DNA from 2 places in the Gordonia sp. Z-3 genome. Region 1 is predicted to be linked to the other one. Evidence: riboswitches for the same ligand, from Rfam matches in the RefSeq annotation. Region 1 holds a riboswitch; the other holds the start of a gene.

What was found. A riboswitch is a leader RNA that binds a small molecule or an ion and turns the genes downstream of it on or off. The one in region 1 is predicted to bind cyclic di-AMP.
Region 2: another riboswitch for cyclic di-AMP. It lies ahead of VX037_RS03325 (transglycosylase family protein); the one in region 1 lies ahead of VX037_RS10940 (C40 family peptidase).

The regions. Positions count from the first base shown of each region.
Region 1 is NZ_JAZARS010000008.1:25,358-37,200, forward strand. It holds gene VX037_RS10890 (bifunctional phosphatase PAP2/diacylglycerol kinase family protein) at 1-61, opposite strand, end outside; gene qcrB (cytochrome bc1 complex cytochrome b subunit) at 141-1,760, opposite strand; gene qcrA (cytochrome bc1 complex Rieske iron-sulfur subunit) at 1,757-2,917, opposite strand; gene qcrC (cytochrome bc1 complex diheme cytochrome c subunit) at 2,914-3,834, opposite strand; gene ctaE (aa3-type cytochrome oxidase subunit III) at 3,887-4,498, opposite strand; gene VX037_RS10915 (hypothetical protein) at 4,642-5,154, shown strand; gene trpD (anthranilate phosphoribosyltransferase) at 5,180-6,253, shown strand; gene VX037_RS10925 (Lrp/AsnC family transcriptional regulator) at 6,300-6,578, opposite strand; gene VX037_RS10930 (DEDD exonuclease domain-containing protein) at 6,607-8,445, opposite strand; gene VX037_RS10935 (hypothetical protein) at 8,611-8,841, shown strand; cyclic di-AMP (ydaO/yuaA leader) riboswitch at 8,950-9,130, shown strand; gene VX037_RS10940 (C40 family peptidase) at 9,145-9,852, shown strand; gene VX037_RS10945 (C40 family peptidase) at 10,074-11,066, shown strand; gene VX037_RS10950 (hypothetical protein) at 11,094-11,843, shown strand, end outside.
Region 2 is NZ_JAZARS010000002.1:288,774-300,616, reverse strand. It holds gene VX037_RS03375 (pyridoxal phosphate-dependent aminotransferase) at 1-99, opposite strand, end outside; gene VX037_RS03370 (LppU/SCO3897 family protein) at 153-1,280, shown strand; gene VX037_RS03365 (DNA repair helicase XPB) at 1,336-3,003, opposite strand; gene VX037_RS03360 (RtcB family protein) at 3,115-4,311, opposite strand; gene VX037_RS03355 (helicase-associated domain-containing protein) at 4,438-6,777, opposite strand; gene VX037_RS03350 (hypothetical protein) at 6,856-7,044, shown strand; gene moaC (cyclic pyranopterin monophosphate synthase MoaC) at 7,079-7,549, shown strand; gene VX037_RS03340 (MogA/MoaB family molybdenum cofactor biosynthesis protein) at 7,542-8,042, shown strand; gene VX037_RS03335 (molybdenum cofactor biosynthesis protein MoaE) at 8,039-8,488, shown strand; gene VX037_RS03330 (DUF6328 family protein) at 8,485-8,988, shown strand; gene VX037_RS03325 (transglycosylase family protein) at 9,192-9,842, opposite strand; cyclic di-AMP (ydaO/yuaA leader) riboswitch at 9,849-10,023, opposite strand; gene VX037_RS03320 (MoaD/ThiS family protein) at 10,285-10,533, opposite strand; gene moaA (GTP 3',8-cyclase MoaA) at 10,536-11,624, opposite strand; gene VX037_RS03310 (flavin reductase family protein) at 11,621-11,843, opposite strand, start outside.

The sequences.
Region 1 (11,843 bases):
AACCCGTGGAGTCCCAGCGGGATCGGAGAGCGGCACGTGGCGAGCGGCGCGGACTGATCACTCCTCGATCCTACGCACGCGAACGACCACGGCCGCCGTCGCGATGTGCGACGGCGGCCGTGGTCGATGCTCACCGCAGATCAGTCGAGCGGGTTGCCACCCTTGGCCTGCAGTTCGCGCAGTGCCTGCTGCTCGGACTTCTCCACCTCGTGCTCGCGCTCGGTGTTGCGGATCTGCTGCTCCGGCGGATCCTCGAGCAGGATCGAGCCGGTACCGGGTGCTCCTGCCGAACCGAGTTTGTTCATCCGCTTCGGCAGTGCGGCACCCTCGTAGGGGAGCGGGATCGGGTGGCCGTGGTCGTCGACCGGGCCGAGAGGTTGGTGTACCTCGATGTACTCACCCTGCGGCAGCCGCTTGATGATGCCGGTCTCGATGCCGTGGGCCAGCACCGCGCGGTCACTGCGCTGCAGCGACAGTGCCCACCGGTAGGCGATGAAGTAGGCCAGCGGCGGCACCACGATCAGACCGATCCGGCCCATCCAGGTGGTCGCGTTCAGCGAGATGTCGAACTTCAGCGCGATGATGTCGTTCATGCACGACAGGGTCAGGATGATCCAGAACGACAGTGCCATTGCGCCGATACCGGTGCGCACCGGCACGTCACGCGGACGCTGCAGCAGGTTGTGATGCGCATCGTCGCCGGTCAACCGCTTCTCGATCCACGGGTAGGCGAACATCACCCCGAACATGATGGTGATGACCACGACCACCCAGAAGATCGCCGGGATCGTGTAATTGCCCAGGTACAACTCCCAGGCGGGCATGAGTCTGGCCAGACCGTCCGTCCACATCATGTAGATGTCGGGCTGGGAGCCCGCGGACACGTGCGCCGGGTTGTAGGGGCCGATGGTCCAGACCGGGTTGATCTGGAAAATGCCCGCCATCATGGCCAGCACACCGGTGGTGATCGCGAAGAACGCACCTGACTTGACTGCGAACACCGGCAGGATACGCACACCGACGACGTTCTTCTCGGTGCGGCCGGGGCCGGGGAATTGGGTGTGCTTCTGGTACCAGACCAGTGCCAGATGCGCGCCGATCAACGCCAAGATGATCCCTGGGAACAGCAGGATATGCATCATGTACAGGCGCGGGATGATGATGTCGCCGGGGAACTGGCCGCCGAACAAAGCCCAGTGGATCCAGGTGCCGATCAGCGGGATACCGAGGACGATACCGCTCATGGCGGCGCGGACGCCGGTACCCGAGAGCAGGTCGTCGGGCAGCGAGTAGCCGAAGAAGCCCTCGAACATGGCCAGGATCAGCAAGACGCAGCCGATGATCCAGTTGGCCTCACGCGGACGACGGAACGCGCCGGTGAAGAAGATGCGCGCCATGTGCACCACGATCGACGCCGCGAACAGCAGTGCCGCCCAGTGATGGATCTGACGCACGAACAGGCCGCCACGAACCTCGAACGAGATGTCCAGGGTGGTGGCGTACGCCTTGGTCATCATCACGCCATTGAGTGGCTGATAGGCGCCGTCGTAGATGACCTCGCTCATCGACGGATCGAAGAACAGGGTCAGGTAGACACCCGAGACCAGCAGGATGACGAAGCTGTACAGCGCAATCTCACCCAGCAGGAACGACCAGTGGGTGGGGAACACCTTGTTGATCTGCCGCCGGATGCCCGGGGCGGCGTGATATCGCGAGTCGACCTCGTTGGCCTGCGCCGCGACACGGTCGGCGATGGTCATGACTTACGCTCCCAAAATGCCGGTCCGACGGGTTCGATGAAGTCGCCTGCGGCGACCATGTATCCCTGATTGTTCACTGTGATCGGCAGCTGCGCCAGTGCTCGGGCGGCCGGACCGAAGACCGGCTTGGCGTATTCGAGCGCGTCGAACTGCGACTGGTGGCACGGGCAGAGGATGCGGTTGGTCCGCTGCTCGTACAGCGAGGTGGGGCAGCCAAGGTGGCTGCACACCTTCGTGTAGGCGAAGTAGTCGCCGTAGTTGAAGCTCTCCTGCCCCTTGCGCTTGATGGCGCGGGCAGCGTCCTCGGGGCGCAAGCGGATGAGCATGACGGGGTTGCTGACGTAACGCAGACCCTCGACGAGCTTGTGGCGTGACTCCTCGGTCTCGCCGTACCCGTCGGACACGCGCCACGGGAAGACCGTCTCCATGGCGCCCGCGTCGAGGTCTTCCGGCCGGACCAGGGCGACCTGGTGCGGGTTGCCGGTGTCGCGGCGTAGGAAGACGGTCTCGTTGGGATCGTCGGCGGGGTTGTAGATCGGCGACCAACCGGTGTGCCACAGCGGCGCATCGTCGCCCTTGGCCCACGGGTTCTTGATGATGCCGCCGAGGCCGGCGACGAGCCCGGTGACCGCGAAGGCGCCGAGTCCGAAGGCGGCCGATCCGAGAATCATCTTGCGACGCGGCAGGGTCGAGGTGGTCAGGGAGTCGTTGAACTCCGCTGCGACGGTCCGCCTGTCGACCTCGTTGGAACCACCGTCATGGCGATCCTGCACGGAGATCTCGGCAGGGATGAACTTCTTGGTGAAGATCACCATGCCGATGCCGATCGACAGCACCGACAGACCGAAGGTGATCCCCAACAGAGGAGTGTTGAGGGTGTAGCGCCAGTAGTCGGCGGAATCGGGGAGTGCGAACTCCCAGTGGTTCCAGATGAAGATGATGAAGCAGGCGATCGCGGACAGACCGGCGATGGTGAACCAGATCGCGACCTGACGCTCGGCGCGCTTCTCCACGCCGGTGCCCGGCTCCGGGAACCGTTCGGCGCGGTGGATGATCTCCACGCCGTCGAGGTTGGTGCCGAGTTTGACCAGATCGTCGTTGCTCATCTGGTCGAGCTCGTCCTGCGACGGGGTGTCCTTACCGTCGTGTGCACTCATGTCCGTGATCCCATCCACATCGCGCCGGCGACGATCGCCGTGACGCCGATCGCCCACATCACCATGCCCTCACTGACGGGGCCGAAACCGCCGATGTTCAGGCCGCCCTGCGGATTGGACTCGGTGACGTACTTGATGAAGCCGATGATGTCGCGCTTCTCCTCCAGCGACAGCTGCCGGTTGGAGAACTTCGGCATGTTCTGCGGTCCGGTTAGCATCGCCGTATAGATCTGCTGCTCTTCGACGCCATCGAGGTTGGGGGCGAACTTGCCCGACGACAGCGCACCACCACGACCGGTGAAGTTGTGGCACGAGGCGCAGTTGAGGCGGAACAACTCGCTGCCGCGGCCGAGGTTGTCGCCGCGCAGCGACTCCTGGGCGAGCACGGGTAGGCCGTCTTCCATCTTCACCGAGCCATCGGCGTTGCGCTCGTAGATGACCTGCGGACCGCCGCCCTCGGACTGGATGTAGGCGCCGAGCTGGTCGATCTGGGCCTTGGTGAACTTCGGCGGCTTGCGGGTGGCCTGGGCCTCGCCGCGCGCGGCCGGCATGCGGCCGGTGGAGACCTGGAAGTACACCGCTGCATCGCCCACGCCCAACAGAGCCGGGCCGCGATCGTCCACACCCTGCAGGTTGGCGCCGTGACAGGTGATGCACGAGGTCTCGTAGAGCTTCTTGCCGTCGGCGATCAGGGCGGCGTTCGATTCGTCGGCGACGGCTACCTGAGGTTTGGGCGTCAGGACCGATGCCAGAACACCGGCGGTCAGCAGACCGACGAGCAGCAGCAGAGTGCCGCTCGCACGACGACGCAGTTTGCGTCGGGACTTCGCCTTGCGCGCCGGGGTGGCGCCGACCGGGGAATCCGTACCGGCGGCCACGTCGTCGTTATCCGACGGTCGCGGTGGAGATGAACTCATCTGTGACTCTCTACTAAGCGGGCGGACTGTTGTGCAGGCGTGCCGGGAACGGCTACCTGATGAAGTAGATCGTGACGAAGAGGCCGATCCAGACGATGTCGACGAAGTGCCAGTAGTACGACACCACGATGGCGGCGGTGGCCTGGGCCGGCGTGAACTTGGACAACTTCGTGCGGATCAGCAGGAAGATGAAGGCAACCAGACCACCGATGACGTGCAGGCCATGGAAACCGGTGGCCATGTAGAAGACCGAACCATAGGCGCTCGAGCTCAGCGTCGTGCCCTCGTGCACCAGGTGGTAGTACTCATAGCCCTGTCCGGCCACGAAGAACGCACCCATCAGGAACGTCAGCACATACCAGCGGCGCAGACCGAAGACGTCGCCGCGCTCGGCGGCGAACACACCCATCTGGCACGTCACCGACGACAGGATCAGCACTGTCGTCACCGGGATCGCGAGGGTGAGGTTGAGCTCGGTCGGCTCCGGTGGCCAACCCACCGAGGAGTTGGCGCGCGCGACGAAATACATCGCGAACAGTCCAGCGAAGAACATGAGCTCACTGGACAGCCACACGATCGTGCCGACGCTGACCATGTTGGGCCGGTTCAGCGAGTGCACGCGCGAGGTGATGGCTGTTCCTGAGGTACCTACAGCGCTAGTCACAAAATGAAGTATGACGGTTCGTAGTAAGGGCTGACCACTTGGGTCCGATATTCACCGGAACTTTTTGTTTCGTCGCTGGTAGTCGCCGGTCGCCGACTGTTCCGGCGTGTCTGGACGAGCATGGTTTCCTGGAGGTGTGACGGGTGAATCGAGCTGGTGGACCGGAGGCCTCGCCGGTGCGGCGTGACCTCAACGGCCGCCCGGTGGAGGTGGGCCGACTCACGCGGTTGCGTGACCGGGTACTGGGCCGACGTGAGGTGGCCGCGCAGGTGCAGGTCGACGACCCGAGCCTGGTGGTGGTCGTCGAATCCGCAGACGATGCCGTGGCGAGTTCGACTGCCCTGGCCGACTCGGCGTGGCGGGCCGACGACGAGGTGGTGCTGCGTCATGTGCTGCGACTGCCCTCCTCGCAGGTCGACGACGCGGTCGCGCTCGCCGGGCTGGACGGGTACCAATCGGCCAAGGTGGGGCCCGTCGACGGACTAGCATCCGACACCGGCACTGCCGACGAGGTGATCGTCGTGCTCGCTCGGGTGCAGCTGCTCGATGCCATGCATCTGTCGCAGGAGCGCTCACGGATGGCCAGCCTCGGTTCGCGACACGGTGGCGAAGTGCTGCGCTGGCAGGTCCTGCAGCCACCGGTGGCGGGTCGCTGATCGGCGGGCCACTACTGTTTTCTCTGTGAGCAGCACGGACTCTTCCGCGTACACCTGGCCGCACATCCTCGGACGCGTCACCGACCGGATCGATCTCACCGTCGACGAGGCGTCGTGGGCGATGAACGAGATCATGAGCGATGCCGCGACCGGCGCGCAGATCGCTGCATTCGGTGTCGGGGTGAAGATGAAGGGCGCGGCTCCCGCCGAACTACGCGGCCTGGCGTCGGCGATGCTGGAGCACGCGGCCCTCGTCGAGGTGAGTCGGCCGGCGGTGGACATCGTGGGCACCGGCGGAGACCGCTCGCACACGGTGAACATCTCCACGATGACCTCGATGGTGGTGGCTGCTGCGGGTGTGCCCGTCGTCAAACACGGCAATCGTGCGGCGTCGTCGAAGAGCGGCGGTGCCGATGTGCTCGAAGCCCTCGGCGTCGACATCACGCTCGGGCCCGACGCGGTGGCGCGATGCGTGGACGAGGTGAACATCGGCTTCTGCTTCGCACCGGTGTTCCACCCGGCGTTCCGGTTCACCGGACCGCCCCGCAAGCAGATCGGTATCCCGACCGTGTTCAACGTGCTGGGGCCGTTGACGAACCCGGCGCGGCCCTCGAGTGGCCTGATCGGATGTGCGTTCGACGATCTCGCGCCGGTACTGGCGCAAGCGTTCGCCGACCGTGGCAGTTCGGCACTGGTGGTGCGTGGCGACGACGGACTCGACGAACTGACCACCACGACCACATCCACGGTGTGGCAGGTCGTCGATGGTCAGGTCACCCGGCTCGCTCTCGATCCCGCCGACCTCGGGGTCGAACGCGTCGAACTGGCCGCCTTGCAGGGTGGCGATGCGCAGCGCAACGCCGCTATCGCGCGCGATCTGTTCGCGGGCACCCGCGGTCCGGTGCGCGATGCCGTGCTCCTCAATGCGGCGGCGGCGCTGGTCGCATTCGAACAACGCGCCGTGCTGACCGACAGCGGGCTGACGGATGCGATGGTCGAGGCGATGACCCGCGCGGCTGCGGTGCTCGACGGCGGTGACGTCGCCCGTCTACTCGAACGCTGGGCGTCGCTCAGCGCCGAACTCGCCGACGAGCGCTGAGATCCGCATCAGGCCGAGACCCGTGTTGGTCGGGGACGGGCCCTGTTCACTCCTCGCCGATGGAGAATCCGCCTTCGACATCTGACCGCGAGTAACTGCGGAATGCGATGTGAGTGGCGCTGTGGGTCACCCCGGGCAGTCGATTGATCTTGCCGGTCACCACGTCCGCGATCTGGTCGTGGTCACGCACCTTGATCTTCGCGATCAGGTCCACGTCACCGGCGCACGAATAGACCTCCGACACCCCGGGGATGTCGGCCACTGCCTGCGCGGTCTCCGGGATCTGGTGGACGTCGGCGTGGATCAGGACGATGGCGGTGATCATGGTTGACACTGTAGTGCGGTGCGTCGTGTCACCCGGCGCGACGGGGCGACTCGCGTGCGTCGTGGGCGACACGCGACCAGGCCGACCATCGTTGTGCGCATGCGCCCGGCAGAACGAACGGCTCGCTGGCCCCGACGATGCGCGCGCCGGGTTCGGTGACCCAGCGGTAGAGCAGCGCGGACTCCTCGGCGGGGGCCCCGAACAGGGGGCCGACACCCGGAAGGACGGTTTCGGCGGCGGCCACGAGGGTGTCGACCACCGGCATCGGCGGCACACCGCGACGCGCGACGCCTGCACCTGCGAGACGGCCGTGTCTGATCACCGCCAGCTCCCATCCGTGCTGCTCGTCACGCCGGGCCACCACCAGTTCGGCGATCCGATTCAGTGCGGACAACCGCTGACATCGCGCGAGCACGTCTATGGTCGCCGACAAGCGGTCCCGGTGGCGGGCGGCGCTCTCGAACATCTGCATCTCGGACAGGTGTGTCAGGCGATCGGTGAGTGTCGCGAGCGCCACGTCGGAATCGCCGGTCATGACATCGCGGACAGCCGAGACCCGAGGCAAATAGTCGGGGAGTGTCAGCGGCCGATCCGAAGCGGCGTGGCAGCCTCCGATGCGAGGCCCACCGGCCGCCTCGGAACGGCACCAGTGGTGGGAGGCGGACCCGCTGCGTGTCGTGCAGCTCCGCAGACCGGTGGCCGCCGCGAGCATGTCGGCAATGGTGGCGGCGGTGGTGCGATTACCGATGGGGCCGATGCTGTCCTCGGTCGGGGTGCGTGAGACCTTCAGACGAGGGAACCGTTCACCGGTCAGCACCACCCACCACCCACGATGCGGTTGCGTCGAGCGGCGGTTGTAGGCGGGTGCGTGGGCGGCCAGCAGGCGCAGTTCGCGTACTCCGGCTTCGAGCCCATGAGCGCATTCGATGTGATCGACCCGTGTGGCCAGCCCCACCATCTCACTCATCCGCGGACGCGGGTCGCTGCCGGTGAAGTAGGACGACACCCGCCGACGCAGGTCCACCGCGGTACCCACATAGAGGACCTCGTCAGATGGCCCGCGAAACAGATACACCCCCGGCCGCGCCGGCAGACTCTGCGCCATCGACCGCTTGGCACGTAGGCGTGGATTGGTCCGGGGCAGATAGGCGGTCAGCTCGCGGTAGGTGCCGACACCCTGGTTGCCGACCCGTTCGAGCAGATGGTGCAGCACCTCGACGGTCGCCCGGGCGTCGTCGAGCGCGCGGTGGGTGGGCCGAACCGAGACGTTGAATAGGTCGGCGAGGACCGACAGCCGCACCGACGGGGCCTCGTCGCGGGTGAGAACGCGCCGCGCCAATGTGACCGTGCACAAGCTGGTGTGGAACGGCCATTCGATGCCGAGGGCGCGGGCGTTGTGCCGCAGGAAGCCCATGTCGAACCGTGCGTTGTGGGCCACCAGGATCGCTCCTCGGGCGAACTCCACGAACGAGGAGAGCACCTCGCCGATCATGGGCGCATCCGCAACCATCGCCTCGGTGATCCCGGTGAGCGTGACGATCTTGGGCGGGATCGGACATCCGGGGTCGACGAGGGTGGCGAATTCGCCGATCACCTCGCCGCCGCGGATCTTGACGGCCCCGATCTCGGTGATCTCATCGTTCGCCGCGCTGCCGCCGGTGGTCTCGAGGTCGACGACGACCATCGTGGTGTCGAACAGTGAGCGGTCGAAATCGTCGTCGTCGAGACCGGCGTCACCGTCGAGATCGGAAAAGGTGAGTTGTCCGTCGCCCACCGCCTTGATAGCCACGCACCGAACATTAGTTCGATGCAACGACAGATGCTGATGTGACAGGCGGGAACGGTGGGTTTGGTGTCCTTCGTGCATTTTCTGTCGGTGGTCGTTCCTACGCTTCATCGCAAGCGACGAATCGGGCCGGAGGGCGACTCCGACACGCGTCGACATCCCGACCGTAGCCAAGTGAGATGGAGATCACAGATGTACGTCGATTGCCAGACCTGCCCGGGCCGTCCGGCCGCCTGTGACGGATGCATGATGCAGGTCCTCTTCGATGCCCCCAACTGCGAAAACCCGGTGGGTCAAGGTGGAGGAAAGGTCACGGAATCGGGCCGTTCGCCGGACGCGGTGATCGACGCCGCGATCGATGTCTTCGTCGATGCTGCGATGGTCACCAGAGCGTCTGCAGTATCTGCAAGAACGAGTAAAACCACTGTTCAAGAGGCTGTTTCGGGGCAGCGCCTGCGGATTCTGCGCGCTGGTTGAGATTTCGGTGCGCGACCGGCCTAAGTCGGTCGGTGGACAGACCCGCATTCGATTTCGTAACCTTTCCGAGACCTTTTCAGAGCGTCCCGCTCCAACAGGAGTGGTCTGGATCGGTCACCGCTCAATCGCCCATCTGGGCGAACCGGGGAACCATCAGTTTCGGAGCAATCCGAATTGGGGTGAATCGCGCATGCCCGACGACGCTGTTTGTCGTCGGATGTGCTGCGTAGGGCCATTCTTCCGGCCCGAATCCGACAGCTAACCCGGTCGGCGGTCGAAGGGAGAGCAAGGAGAAGTCGCTTCGTGGCGAAACATCGTTTGGAGCAGCCCAACCGGGGCAGCAAAGTGGCCAAGCGCGCGGTTGTGGCCGGGTCGATCACGGTCGGCTCACTCGCCGCTGCGGCAGGTCCCGCGCTCGCCGCACCGGTTCACGTGCCGAACATCGGCAGTTTCGAACTTCCTGGGGTCGACAGCAAGCAGATCCCCCAGCAATTCCAGGAGCCCAAGGCCGCTGCGCCGCAGGCCGCCCCGGTGGCCAAGAACCCGGCTGCCAGCGTCGAGATCCCGAACATCGGCACCTTCACGGTCCCGGGTCTCAACAACGACCAGATCCCGCAGCAGTTCCAGCCCAAAGGTGGCGGCGGCGGCATCCTCGGCGTGCAGCCCACCGTGGCGCAGAAGGCCGTGAGCAACGCCGAGAGCAAGATCGGCTCGCCGTACTCCTACGGCGCGGCCGGGCCGAACGCGTTCGACTGCTCCGGCCTCGTCTACTGGTCGTACAAGAAGGCCGGCAAGACCATCCCCCGTGACAGCTACGGACAGCTCGGCGGCGGCACCCCGGTCGCCTCGATCGCGCAGGCAAAGCCGGGAGACGTGCTGATCTTCAACGGTGGCGGCCACGCCGGGATCTACGCCGGCAACGGCAAATTCGTGCATTCGTCGACCTACGGCACGCCCGTGAAGAAGGACAACGTCAGCAATTGGTCGCTGACCGGAATCCGTCGTTACTGAGCGAGCGCGCCGCAGCACGGAGTGGACTTTGTCGGGCGGATCACGTGATCACGTGATCCGCCCGACACATCACGCGGGTCCGTGGCCGACCAGTGGCGTCGACCGCCCGGTGATGTGGGGGAAATGGTGGTGAAGAGGTGACAGCCGTGGTTTCCGGCCGGTCGGGGACACACAGACGACCCGTGCCGGTACTGCTCGTCGCGGTCCTGGTCGCGCTGGGAATGGTGTCCGGGCAGTTCGGTGCCGCGATGACCGCCGGTTCGGCGGCGGCGGCTCCGGTTCGCACTCCTGACCAACTCCTCGCCGAGTACAAGAAGCTGAGCGACGACGCCGAGAAATCGGCCGAGGCGATGCACAACGCCCAGATCGAATACGACAAGCAGCGGCGCATCGTGGCTCAGGCGAAGAAGGCGTCGACCGAGGCCGATCGCACCCTGGCATCGACGCAGCAACGGCTGGAGAACTACCAGACCCGGGTCGACTCGGTCGTACGTGCCAGCTACAAGGGAGCGCGGGTCAACCGGCTCTACGCTGTCCTCGTCAGCGACTCGCCGCAAGCGCTGCTCGACCAGATGTCCGGTCTGGAGCTCATCTCCCGGCAATCCGCGGCAGATCTCCAGGGCCTCAAAGACGCCCGCGCCACCACCACCGAGGCCAAGCGGGCGGCAGACAAGACGGCGGCCGATGCGACCACGGCGGTGGCCGCCGCGGAGAAAACGCGTGGGGAACTGCAGGCCAAGCAGGCGAATCTGCAACTGCAGGCGGTGCAGATCCGGGCGGTCTATGAATCGATGACCGGTAAGCAGCTCGCTGCCCTGCGCGGCCCAGATTTCGACTTCGACCCCCGGCTCGTGCCCAAGGGAACCTCGTCGGCTCTCGTCGCGGTGCAGGCCGCGCTGACTCGTATCGGTGATCCGTACGTGTGGGGCGCGACCGGGCCCAGTTCGTTCGACTGTTCGGGTCTGATGGTGTGGGCCTACCAGCAGGCCGGCAAGACATTGCCGCGGTCCAGTGAAGCGCAGAGCGGGTCCGGTCAACCGGTCGATCGACAGAACCTGAAGCCCGGTGACCTGATCATCTACTACTCCGACGCCCACCACGTCGGCATGTACGTGGGCGACGGTTACGTGATCCATGCCTCGACGTTCGGCGTGCCGGTGAAGGTCGTGCCGATCGACGATGCCGGACCGTACAACACCGCCCGTCGGTACTGAGTGGCGATCGGCGACGGACGCGTGCCGGTGACCGGCAACCAGACGGATCGGTGGCGCCGGGCCCCGGGCGCACTCCTCGCTGTGCTCACCGTTGCGGTCCTCGCCGGTTGTGCGGCCCCGGCCGAGCAGGGCGCGCCATCGAGCAGCGCGTCCACCACCGCGACGACGTCGCTGAACGTCTTTGAACAACAACGTGCGGACGGCGTACAGCGAACGCTCGACGATCTCAGTGGCGCGCTGAGTGCAGGCGATGCAGATCGGGTGGACGGGCTCATCGATCCGGCCGCCACACCCGAGTTCCGTGCCCGACTGCGCGCCGCTGCGGTCAACCTCTCCGGCAGCGTCGTGAGCGCGGAGTCCCCGCGACCAACGGCCCCACGGCCGTCGACCGCGCCGCTCTCGTCGCCGCCGACGACCGGCCGCGTACCGAACTCGTCGGCGCCCCCCAGGTCACAGCCGAGTGGTTCGTCCCCCACGGTCGCGACCGTGGCGCCGCGCGGAACTGCACTACGGCTCAAAGATTTCCGATACGAGGTCGCGCCCACCACGGAGGCGGAGGTGCTGGTGCCTGCGGACCTGCAGCAGCGACTCGACGCGCAGGGGAGTTCGGACTCGTGGGTGGCGCCGATCGAACTCCGATACGCCCTCGGCGGCGCGAGCACCCCGGGGGTCGACGAACCGGATGTGGTGGTGGGCATGCAGCTGGTGATGGCGCGCTACGGCGACGACTGGACGGTGGTCGGTGATGGCGCAGCGATCGGTGGTGACGCCGCTCCC
Region 2 (11,843 bases), on a different contig from region 1:
CTCGGCGAAGACGGTGGTGCCGAAGGGACGAAGGCGGGAAACGGTGCGCACGCAGTCCAGGCTGACATACTCGGTGGCGCGGGCACACCCGTCGGTCATCGGGTTGACAGCATCGCCCCGAGTCCGCGTCGGCAGCGGTAGCATCTGCCACTATGACAACGCCGCCGGGACCACCCCATCCGGATTCGACAGACGGCCCGGAGAATCAGGGCACCGAATCGGCCGCGCAGCCGGGGCCGGGCGCGCAACAATATCCGGGCGCCCAACAGTATCCGGGCGCGGAATCTGCTGCCGGACAATATCCATCGCCGCAACAGCCGTCCTATCCGCCCGGTACCCAGTACCCCGGCGGCCAGTATCCGAGTGGGCAGAACCCTGCAGTTCAGGACCCGGGCGGCCAGCAGTACCCGGGCGCACAACAGTACCCGGGCGCACAACAGTACCCGGGCGGCCAGCAGTATCCGGGCGCGCAGCAGTATCCGGGCGGCCAGCAGTATCCGGGCACGCAGCAGTACCCCGCGGGTGAGCAGGCGGGTGGACAACCGCCCTATCCGGGATCGCAGCAGCCCGACGCCGGCCCACAGGCATATCCGGGACAACAGGCATATCAGGGACAACAGGCGTATCCGGGACAACAAGTCTTTCCGGGGCAGCAGCAACCGCCCTACTCTGGCGGCCAGCAGCCCTATCCGGGCCAGCCGTATCCGGCAGGTGCCTACCCGTCACCCGCATCGGGTAAGCGGTCCAGCAAGCGGTTGTGGTGGGTGATCGGCATCGTCCTGCTGTTGCTGGTGGTGATCATCGGTCTCGTCGTGTTCGTGACCCGCGATGCGGTGACCGACAGCGACGACGTCGCCGTCGGCGACTGCGTCACCATCAGCGGCAGCCAAGCCGAGGACAACATCAGCGCTGCCAAGGCGGACTGCGGATCCGAGGGCGCCTTCACCTTCTACGTGGCGCAGAAGATCAGCGGCGGCTCCTGCCCCAACGACGACTACTCGCGGCTGTACTGGTTGCGCGACGGTGAGGAGACCGGGGAGCAGTTGTGCCTGGTCCCGAATCTGACCCAGGGCGAGTGCTATCAGATCCCGGTCGGGGGGCTGCCGACCGCAAGCCTCTCGGACTACCAGCAGGTGGAATGCGGGGCGATCAAGGCGGCCGGCACTGAGATCTTGCGGGTCGAGAGTCGAACCCAGGGCCAGCCGACATGTGCCAGCACCCAGTTGGGTGTGTACTTCGCGCTGCCGAACCCGCTCGGATACTGCCTCGGCGAACCCTGAGGCCGGTCGAGCCCTGTGTCATCGGGGACCTCGACCGGACCTCATCCGGTACCGATCAGCTCGCGGATTCCTCGCCGATGGTCGGTCCGAGCAGATCGTCGGCGTCGGTGATCCGGTAGGCATAGCCCTGTTCGGCCAGGAAACGCTGGCGGTGCGCCGCATAGTCGGCGTCGAGGGTGTCGCGGGATACCACCGAGTAGAAGTGGGCCTGACCGCCGCCCTTCTTCGGTCGTAGCAGCCGGCCGAGCCGTTGCGCCTCTTCCTGCCGCGAACCGAAGGTGCCCGACACCTGGACCGCCACCGACGCCTCCGGGAGGTCGATCGAGAAGTTCGCGACCTTGGACACCACCAGGGTCTGCAATTCGCCCGACCGGAATCGGTCGAACAGGGCCTCGCGTTCCTTGTTCTTGGTCGATCCCTGGATCACCGGTGCGTCGAGTTCGCGGCCCAGTTCTTCCAGCTGGTCGATATAGGCGCCGATGACCAGGGTCTGAGACTCCTTGTGCCGAGCCAGAATCGACTTCACCACGTTGACCTTGGTGTGGGCGGTGGAACACAGCTTGTACTTCTCGTCGGAGTCGGCGACCGCGTACTGCAGGCGCTCTTCGTCGGTCAACGTGACGCGCACCTCGACGCAATCCGCCGGCGCGATCCACCCCTGGGCCTCGATGTCCTTCCACGGGGCGTCGTAGCGTTTGGGGCCGATGAGGCTGAAGACGTCGCCCTCGCGTCCGTCCTCACGCACCAGGGTCGCGGTGAGTCCGAGCCGACGACGTGACTGCAGGTCGGCGGTCATACGAAATACCGGTGCGGGCAGCAGATGGACCTCGTCGTAGATGATCAGACCCCAGTCGCGCGAATCGAACAGATCGAGATTCTTGTACTCGCCCTTCGACTTGCGCGTCATGACCTGATAGGTCGCGATGGTGACCGGACGGATCTCTTTGCGCTCGCCCGAATACTCGCCGATTTCCTCCTCGGTCAACGAGGTCCGTGCGACCAGCTCGCGCTTCCACTGTCGACCCGCGACCGTGTTGGTCACCAGGATCAGCGTTGTAGCACCGGCCTTGGCCATGGCAGCCGCGCCCACCATGGTCTTTCCCGCACCACATGGCAACACCACCACACCGGAACCGCCGGCCCAAAACGAGTCGGCGGCCAATTGCTGATAGTCGCGCAGGTGCCAATCGTCCTGCTGTAGGTCGATGGGATGGGCTTCACCGTCGACGTAGCCGGCCAGGTCCTCCGCCGGCCAGCCCACTTTCAGCAGGATCTGCTTGAGCCGACCCCGCTCGGAGGGGTGCACGATCACCGTGTCGTCGTCGATCCGGGCGCCCAACATGGGCGCGACCTTCTTGTGGCGCATCACCTCCTCGAGCACCGCCCGGTCGAGGCTGACCAACGTCAGTCCATGCGCCGGGTGCTTGACGAGCTGCAGCCGACCGAACCGGCCCATCGTGTCCACGATGTCCATGAGCAGCGGCTGCGGCACTGCGTACCGCGAATGGGTGACGAGCGCGTCCACCACCTGCTCGGCGTCGTGACCCGCGGCGCGGGCGTTCCACAGCGCCAGCGGGGTCACCCGGTAGGTGTGCATGTGTTCGGGTGCACGCTCGAGTTCGGCGAACGGGGCGATCGCCGCGCGCGCTGCTGGCGCGCCGGGGTGATCCACCTCGAGCAGCAGCGTCTTGTCGGATTGCACGATCAACGGTCCATCGGTCACCCGATCCATTGTCCAGATCGGCGCAACTCCTGTCAGTGGTGCCGAGGTCGGCCCCCGACGCCCGCCGAGGGGGATATCCCTCGAGCGCAGGTCAGGGGCCGATATCGGCACTCAGCCCTTCACGCACACCACCTGACGCAGGTGGGCGACCACCTCGACCAGATCGGTCTGCGCCGCGATCACCGAGTCGATGTCCTTGTAGGCCGCCGGGATCTCGTCGAGGACTCCGGCATCTTTGCGGGACTCGACGCCGGTTGTCTGCGCGACGAGGTCCTCGGGCGTGAACGTTCGGCGTGCCCTGGACCGGCTCATCCGTCGACCGGCGCCGTGGGACGCGGAGTAGAACGACGCCGCCGACCCCACCCCGCGGACCACATAAGACCCGGTGCCCATGGACCCGGGAATCAGCCCGAGCTCGCCGTGGCCGGCCCGGATCGCGCCTTTGCGGGTCACCAACAACTCGAGGCCGTCGATGTACTCGGCGGCCACGTAGTTGTGGTGGCAGCTGATCGGGTCGTCGAACCGGACGGTGCGGGCAGCGAAGGTCTCCGCCACGGCCGCGCACACCAGCGCGAGCATCACCCGGCGGTTGCGTGCCGCGTACTCCTGCGCCCACTCCAGATCGTGCCGGTAGGCATCCATCTCGGCTGTGCCGGAGAGGAACACCGCGAGGTCACGGTCGGGTAGATCGGCGTTGTGGGGTAACTTCGCCGCGATCGACATGTGGCGTTCGGCGAGTTCCTTGCCGATGTTGCGCGATCCGGAGTGCAACATCACCCAGACCGCGTCGTCGTCGTCCAGACAGACCTCGATGAAGTGGTTACCACCGCCGAGTGTGCCCAACTGCTTGTGCGCCCGGCCATCCAGTTTCTGTACGCCGTCGTGGAGTTCGTCGAACCGCTGCCAGAAATCACCCCAGCCGCCACCGACCTGCAACGGGCGCAGATCGACCGGTCGGGCGTGCGAGGTGAATCCCACCGGCACCTTCGACTCGATCGCCGACCGTAGCCCGGACAGGTCGTCGGGCAGGTCGTCGGCGACGAGGTCGGTCCGGACCGCGGCCATTCCGCACCCGATGTCGACACCGACCGCCGCCGGGCAGACGGCGTCGCGCATCGCGATGACCGAACCGACCGTGGCGCCCTTGCCGACATGGACGTCGGGCATGACACGAACCCCGTGCACCCAGGGCAGGGCGGACACGCGACGCAGCTGGTTGCGCGCCTCGTGCTCGATCGACTCCTCGTCGGTCCACAGCAGTGTCGACGCGCAGGCGCCCGAAAGGGGAACGGGGAAGCGGGTGTTCATGATGGTCCTGGGTCGCGAAGCGGCGCCGCGTCATGCGACGGTCCCCCCGGTGGGAGGCGCACTCACCGTACGTGGCCGCGTGCGCGCGGTCGAGGGAATTTGGACGCGCGACGGCCGCGACGTCGCTCAGCCCTCCAGTAGTTCGACACTGGTGATGCGATGCAACGAGAAGCGTTGTTCCTCCTCGCTTCCCGCATCCATGGCGATGAGTTGACCGGCGCCGAGGGTGCGTGGGGTGACCACGTGGCGACTGGCCGAACCCTGCGCGTCGACGTAGTCCACCCGCAGCCGACGGTTGACCCGCAGCGCCAATTGGATGAGCGCCGTGGCAGATTCGCCGCCTCCGGAGGCGCGGACCGGCGCAGCGGACGGATCGGCCGCCGCGGGGCGCGCCGACGCCGCGCGGTCCTGCGAACGCATCCGGGAGATGACCGAACGCAGCTGTTCCGGCGATGCCACCGGGCGTCGCGGCTGCGGTTGGCGGCGCGCCCGGGTGACACTCACCCGCGAGCCGCGTTCCCGCAGATCAACCAGGGTTCCGCTGGAATCCTCACCGGCGGGAGCGAATCCGGCCTCGCGCAACCGGTCGATCACCTCCCGCACATCCGCCTGGGACACCGCGACGGTCGGGGCCAAGGCACGCAGCGCGAGGTGTTCGGCGGCGTTGCTTCGCAGCACCGCGGCCAGGGTGGTGGCGTCCTCGCACCGCACGAACGCCGACGCCACCCCGACCCGCAACTGTCCGTGTTTGCGAGCGACGTCCTCGATCAGATAGGTCAGGGACTGGGGGACGGGCGTGCTGGAGTGCGCGGTGAACATCGTGAGCAACTCGCTGCTGCTGCGTCCGGCGTCGAGTGCGCGGCGCACGCTGCTCTCCGACACGCGGTACACAGAGGCCGCACCCCCGGATTCGAGGTCGGCCACCAGGTCCACCTGTTCGGCGAGGTCTGGCGTCATCGGCCCGGGAACGGTCAGGGTCAGATCGGCCTGGGCGAGGAAGTGGTCGACCGGTTCGGGCAGTGCCACCCGCATCGCGGAGAGCAGACGTGACTCCGCGTTGTCGGGTTCTCCGGGGTCGATCGCCGCGCGTCCGACCCCGGTCAGTGCGGCGTGGGCGACCACCCCGAGCTCGCGTGCCTCGCGCAGCGTCTCCTCGACGGCCCGCCGGGGGTATCGGCGCATCTGTCGCGGGTGCCGCCAGTGCAACGCGCTGACCAGGGCATCGATGCCGACGGGAAGCGATCGGGTGGCGTCGGCAAGGGTCTCGAGGATGGCGCGCCGTTGCAGCGGGGCGTAGGAGTCGTGGAGTTCGCCCGACAGGGCGGCGAGCGCATTGCCGTCGCGGTCCGGCTCACCCACCTGCCACGCCCGGCGCGGCATGTCCAGCCATGCCCCGAGCAGCGCCGCCCACTGACGGTCCGGCGTGTGGTGCAGCCACGCGTCGACCGTCGCGGTCGGGGCGAAGGCGAGTTCACCGTTGTCGGTGGCCGGTGCCGGTTCGGGAAACCCGGCGTCGATCAGCCGAAGGTAGGCGAGGAGTTCCACGACGAAGGCGACGCGTTGTTGCTCCAGGCCGGTCACCTTGGCGAGCCTGCGCAACTCGCGCACCCCGAGGGCCCCGCTGCGCAGCACCGCCGCCGGCGTTGCCCCGAGTGCGCGGATCAGCGTGGTGGTATGCCGGATCAGTTCGATCGCCTCGCCGCCGGCCGCGGCGTCGATGGCGGCGTGCGAGAACCGTTTCTTCGCCGCCGCATCGTGCAGGGCCGGTCTGCGGAGATCGGCGGTGGAAAGTGGTGGCTCGCCGCGCAGGAGCTGCCCGACCATCGGTGGCAACTCAACGGTTTGCGAGTCGACGCGGGCGAGCAGACCGTCGGCGATGAGCCGGGCCACCGGCTGGTCGGGATCGGCGTCGGGTGCTGCGTCGCGGCTGCGTCCGAGAGCGGGCCCCCGTGACAGGGTTTCCAGGAGGGAGCGTTCACGTTCGTCGAGGCCGTCCAGTCGGGCTTGCAGCTGCTCGGTGGTTTGCCGTGCCAGGGGCCCGGTGAGGTGGTGCGCCCGCCATGGGAGGGCCGCAGGCGCGTGTGCGCCGGACACGATCGCGTCGTCGGGTCCCCACACCAGGGCACGCGTGCGCAGGTGATGCACGCGCGCGATGATCTCGTCGTCGTCGGCGCGTCCGGACAGCGCCGCGACGACAGCGTCGACCGAGGTCGGGGCGGGGATGCGGCCCGATGACCCGGTACCAAGCCCGAGGATGACCTCGAGCACCGCCACGTCGAGCAGGTCGAGGTCTTCGCCGACCAGCGCCGACGACGCGGCGGCCAGCGCGCGCGACGCCAGCACCCCGGTGCCCGCCGGTGGCGGCGACGCCAGATCCGGGCGGGCGGAGAGCAACTCGAACAGCTCGTCGTCGCTGCGCAGCGCCAGATCGTCGGCCAGGCTCAGTCCCTGGTCATCCGCACTCATTCGGCTGATTCTACTGAGCACCGACGTCGCGCCGGTTTCGCCGGCACGGCGCACCGGGGTGCATGGCACAATGAGCGCGTGGCTGAGAAGAAGAAGTATGTCGACAACGGCTGGCCGAAGGACGGGAACGGCGACGCCGCCGAACATGCGGTATCGGAGTTCGCCACCCACATCTCGGGTGCGCTCTCACCGTTCGGCGATGTCGAATTCCCGATCCCGCTCGAGGATCTTCCCTTCGTGCAGTCGAAGACCGTCGTCAACCGCTGACAAGCGGGTGTCCGACCAGGGCCGATCGCCCGACATGACCGGTCTGAGTCATATCGACTCGACCGGCGCGGCGCACATGGTCGATGTCGGGGGTAAGGCCGCCACCACGCGGCGTGCGGTCGCCGGTGGCAGGTTCCGAACGACGGCCGAGGTCATCGGTTTGCTCAGCGACGGCAAGCTGCCCAAGGGCGACGTCCTGGCGACCGCGCGAATCGCCGGCATCATGGCGGCAAAGCGGACCGACGAACTCATCCCGCTGTGTCACCAGTTGGCGTTGTCGTCGGTGGAGGTCGATTTCTCGATCGGCGACGACCACATCGACGTCACCGCAACCGTGTCCACCAGCGGTCAGACCGGTGTGGAGATGGAGGCGTTGACCGCCATCGCGGTGACCGGGTTGACCCTGCACGACATGGTCAAGGCCGTCGACCGCCGGGCCAGCATGACCGATATCCGTCTGTTGGCGAAGACCGGTGGGAAATCCGGACCGTGGCACCGTGACTGACCCCGCCACCAGCGGCCATCCGCGGGTCGCCCGGATCGTGGTCGCGTCCACCCGTGCAAGTCGCGGTGAGTATCCCGATCGAACCGGCCCGATCATCAGTGAGTGGCTCACCGCGCGACATTTTGTGGTCGAGGAACACCGGGTGGTCTCCGACGGGCCCCCGGTCGGTTCGGCCTTGCGCGCCGGCGTGGACGCTCATGCCGACGTGATCATCACGACCGGTGGTACCGGACTGTCGCCCACCGACCGCACCCCCGAGGAGACCCGGGGCGTGCTGGATCTGGAGGTTCCCGGCCTCGCCGGTGCCATCCGTTCGGCGGGGTTGCCGAAGGTGCCGACCGCGGTGCTCTCGCGTGGTCTCGCGGGTGTCGCCGGGTCCACCCTGATCATCAACCTGCCGGGGTCGCCCGGCGGAGTTCGGGATGGTTTGTCGGTGCTCGACGGGGTACTCGACCATGCACTCGACCAGATCCGAGGAGGCGATCACAAGTGAGCGACTTCGCGCCGGTACAGGTCGTGCGGGCTGCACTCGCTGCGGAGCCCATCGCACTCGGTGAGCACGAGGACCTCGTGACCCGGGCAGCCGGCGGACGTGCCGGCGCCGTCGTGGGATTCGTCGGTGCGGTGCGCAATCACGACGGCGGCCGCGAGGTGACCCGACTCGACTACTCGGCACATCCGACCGCTCCCGATGTGCTGCGGCAGGTGGTTGAGGGCGTCGTGACGCAGATGGCGGGGGTTCGGGCGGTCGCGGTGTCACATCGGGTCGGTGACCTGGCGATCGGCGACGTCGCATTCGTGGTGACCGTCGCCGCCGACCACCGTCGGGCGGCGTTCGAGACCTGCTCAGAACTGGTCGATCAGGTGAAGGCACAGCTGCCGGTGTGGAAGCATCAGCACTTCGGCGACGGCTCCGACGAGTGGGTGGGGTCGGCGTGACCGCCGACCGCGACCAGACCACACCGCCGCGCGACGCCGAACGCAACGAGACCCGGACCGAGCGGCTGGACCGCAACTGGGCGAGCCTGCTGCAGGAATTGCGGGTTGTGCAGACCGGCGGTCAGATCCTGACCGGCCTGATGCTGACCGTCCCGTTCCAGGAGGGCTTCGAGGAACTCACCTCGCGGCAGCAGTACATCTTCGTGATCAGCCTGGTGTGCGCGGTGTTGTCGACCATCACCCTGATCTCACCGGTCGCATTGCATCGACTGTTGTTCCGCCGGCATGCGATCGATCGCCTGGTGCACCGAGCGCATCGACTGACCCTGATCGGGATCACCTTCCTCGGCATGGCACTGACCGGCGTGCTCGCGGTGATCTTCGACATCGTGTTCGGCGGATGGGCCGCTTTGGCGGCAGCGGTGATCGCTGTCGTCGTCTTCGTGTGTATGTGGGTGGTGCTGCCCTTCAACGAGCGCCGACGCCTGGGCGACGACTGACCCGAGTTCGACCGTTCCATCTCGCCGACATCGGCGCATGCCCCGCCCCGTCGAGTGGGCGCCGTTTCGCGTCCATCGGGCACCGTCTCCGTGGTGGGTCGGGCACACCAGCCCGAGAAATGGACAAGGGCCCCGCACGGGCGCGTGGCCGTCGTGCGGGGCCCTTCGACTAGGGGCCCGTGTGGGCTGTGCTCAGCTGTCGATCAGGGATTCGGCAGCTGATCCTTGTGCTGGTTGAACAGGTCGATCTGATCCGGGGTGAGCTCGTAACCGCTCTGCTTGGCGGCCTTCCACAGGTCGCGTACCTCGGGGGTGACCTGGTTGTTGTCGATCGCCTGGCCGAGCGCCTGGTCGATCTGCTTGTTCACATCCGCGGTGCTCCCGGCGTCGGGGGCGGTGGCCCAATCGAACGGAGCGGGCAGCTCGGGCAGCTTGGGCAGGACCGGAGCAGGCTTCGGTGCGGCCGGAGCGGAGCGCTGGGTGGCGCCCGACAGCCCGGTACCGCAGGTCGGCCATGCGCCCTTGCCCTGGCCGGCGAGCACACGCTCGGCCACGACGATCTGCTGCTCCTTGGTGGCCTGATCGGCGGTCGGCGCGAACTCGCCGCCGCCGTAGCCGCTCCAGGTGCTCGGGCTGAACTGCAGGCCACCGTGGTAGCCGTTGCCGGTGTTGATCGACCAGTTGCCGCCCGATTCACACTGCGCGACCTGGTTCCACTCGGCGTCGGTGGCCGCGTTGGCGGTTCCGGTTCCCAGCAGAGCGGCGCCGCCGCCGAGGACGGCCCCGGTCAGCGCGACCTTCGCGAAGGTCTTGGTGGTGGTGGCTGTCGTCGGTTTGCGATGACGTCCGGACATTGCTGCGTTTCCTCTCTCCACGCGCCTACGAAGTCAGCTGTCGGGTTCGGGCGAGAGGTGCCCGGCCCCGCCGTTGACGCTTGTCATTGGCGGGACTTGACCCCAAGGACGTCGTATCGGCATCCGTTCCCTTGCGGGAGGTGGGTCCCCCGTCCTCGCTCCTAGATGTCGTTCTCGTGCGTCTCATCGGTGGAGCGAGGTTCGGCGCGGCCGATGCGACGTTATGCATTTGGTTACTTTCTCGTGACCCCCCGAGGGCGTCGTTGAGTCACACTACGACTTCTCGCATTGCTAATCACGTTGTTGGCAAGGCTGTTTTCCGCGTCCGAGTGGGGCTTTCGACTCAGAATTCGCGTCCTGCCTGCTCACGGCCTGATGGTCGAGTCGTGTCCTAGCCGTAATCAATCCGTTATGTGACTAAGCTCACACACGAGATGTGGTGTCAGCCACCGGCAAACGGCGGGAGCACGTCGAGAGTGTCGCACCGACCCAGCCGGGCCCCGCGGTCACACAGCGCCACCGAATCCCGCAGATACGAGCACCGTTCGAGCACCCGCCCGAGGTCGGGGTTGTCCTTGCCGAGCACGGCCTCCAGATCACCCAGAGTCGCCTCGTCGTCCACGTCGAGGACGGCCGACTCCACTCCGGCGGCGGCGCGCGCCGCAGCGAAATAGCGGATGGTCACGTGCACGGTCAGCCCCCGATGGCCGACATCGGCCGGCTCGGTTGCAGGAATCCCGGATCGTTCACGCCGTGGCCGGCCGACTTGGCCCAGGTGTTGCCACGCCAGCGACGGGCGAGCGCGTCGTCGAGGTCGTGGCCGGTCAGCCCTCCGCGCACGATCTCGCGGAGGTCGGTCTCACCCTGCGCGAACAGACAATTGCGTAGCGCGCCGTCGGCGGTCAACCGGGTGCGGTCACAGTCACCGCAGAACGGCCGCGTGACCGACGCGATCACCCCGATGCGCGCCGGGGAACCGTCGACGTCGAAGCCGTCGACGAGCCAGGTGGCCGCGGGGGCGCTACCCCGCGGTCGGGGATCGGGGCGAAGCGAGAAGTGGGCTCTGAGCTTCGCGAGGATCTCATCGGCGGTCACCATCGACGCGCGGTCCCACCGATGATCAGCGTCGAGTGGCATTTGCTCGATGATGCGTAGCTGATATCCGTGGTCGAGGCAGAAGTGAGCTAGCTGGGGCAGCCTCGTGAGGTCGTCGTGATCGGCAAGCACCGCGTTGACCTTCACCGAGCTGAGCCCGGACGACCGGGCCGCGGCGAGGCCGGCGAGTACATCGTGCAGCCGGTCGCGTCGTGTGATCTCGGCGAACCGCGTCGCATCCACCGTGTCCAGCGAGATATTCACCCGATCCAGCCCCGCCGCCACCAGGCCATCGATCCGGCGGGCCAGACCGAGCCCGTTGGTGGTCATCGCGATCTCGGGACGCTCTGGGCGCGCCGACATCGCGGAGATCAGATCCTCGAGGTCGCGGCGCAGCAACGGTTCGCCACCGGTGAACCGGATCGATCGGATGCCGAGATCCCGGACCCCGACCGTCATCACCCGGATCAATTCGTCGGTGCGCAGGACCTCGTCGGTGGGCAGCCAGTCGAGACCCTCGGCGGGCATGCAGTAGGTACAGCGCAGGTTGCAGCGGTCGGTCACCGACACGCGTAGGTCGGTGGCCACCCGGCCGAAGCGGTCGCGCAGCGGGCCAGTGGTGGGCGCATCGGTGGGCTCCACCCGATCCGACGGGGTGGTGGGGAGCCCGAGTCCGACGATGGTCATCGGCCGTCCCGAAGTGCTTCCAGAGAGCGGAAGGTGCTGGCGTGGAAGACCAGGGGCTCCACGCCGGGGTCGAAGCGCAGTGCCTCGATACGCAGCAACACCAGGGTGTGGTCGCCGGCGGGGATCTCGTTGAACAACGAGCAGGACAGGCTGGCCGCCGCGTCCGGGATGAAGACCGCGCCGTCGTCCGTGCGGATCGGGGTGATGCCGTCGAACCGG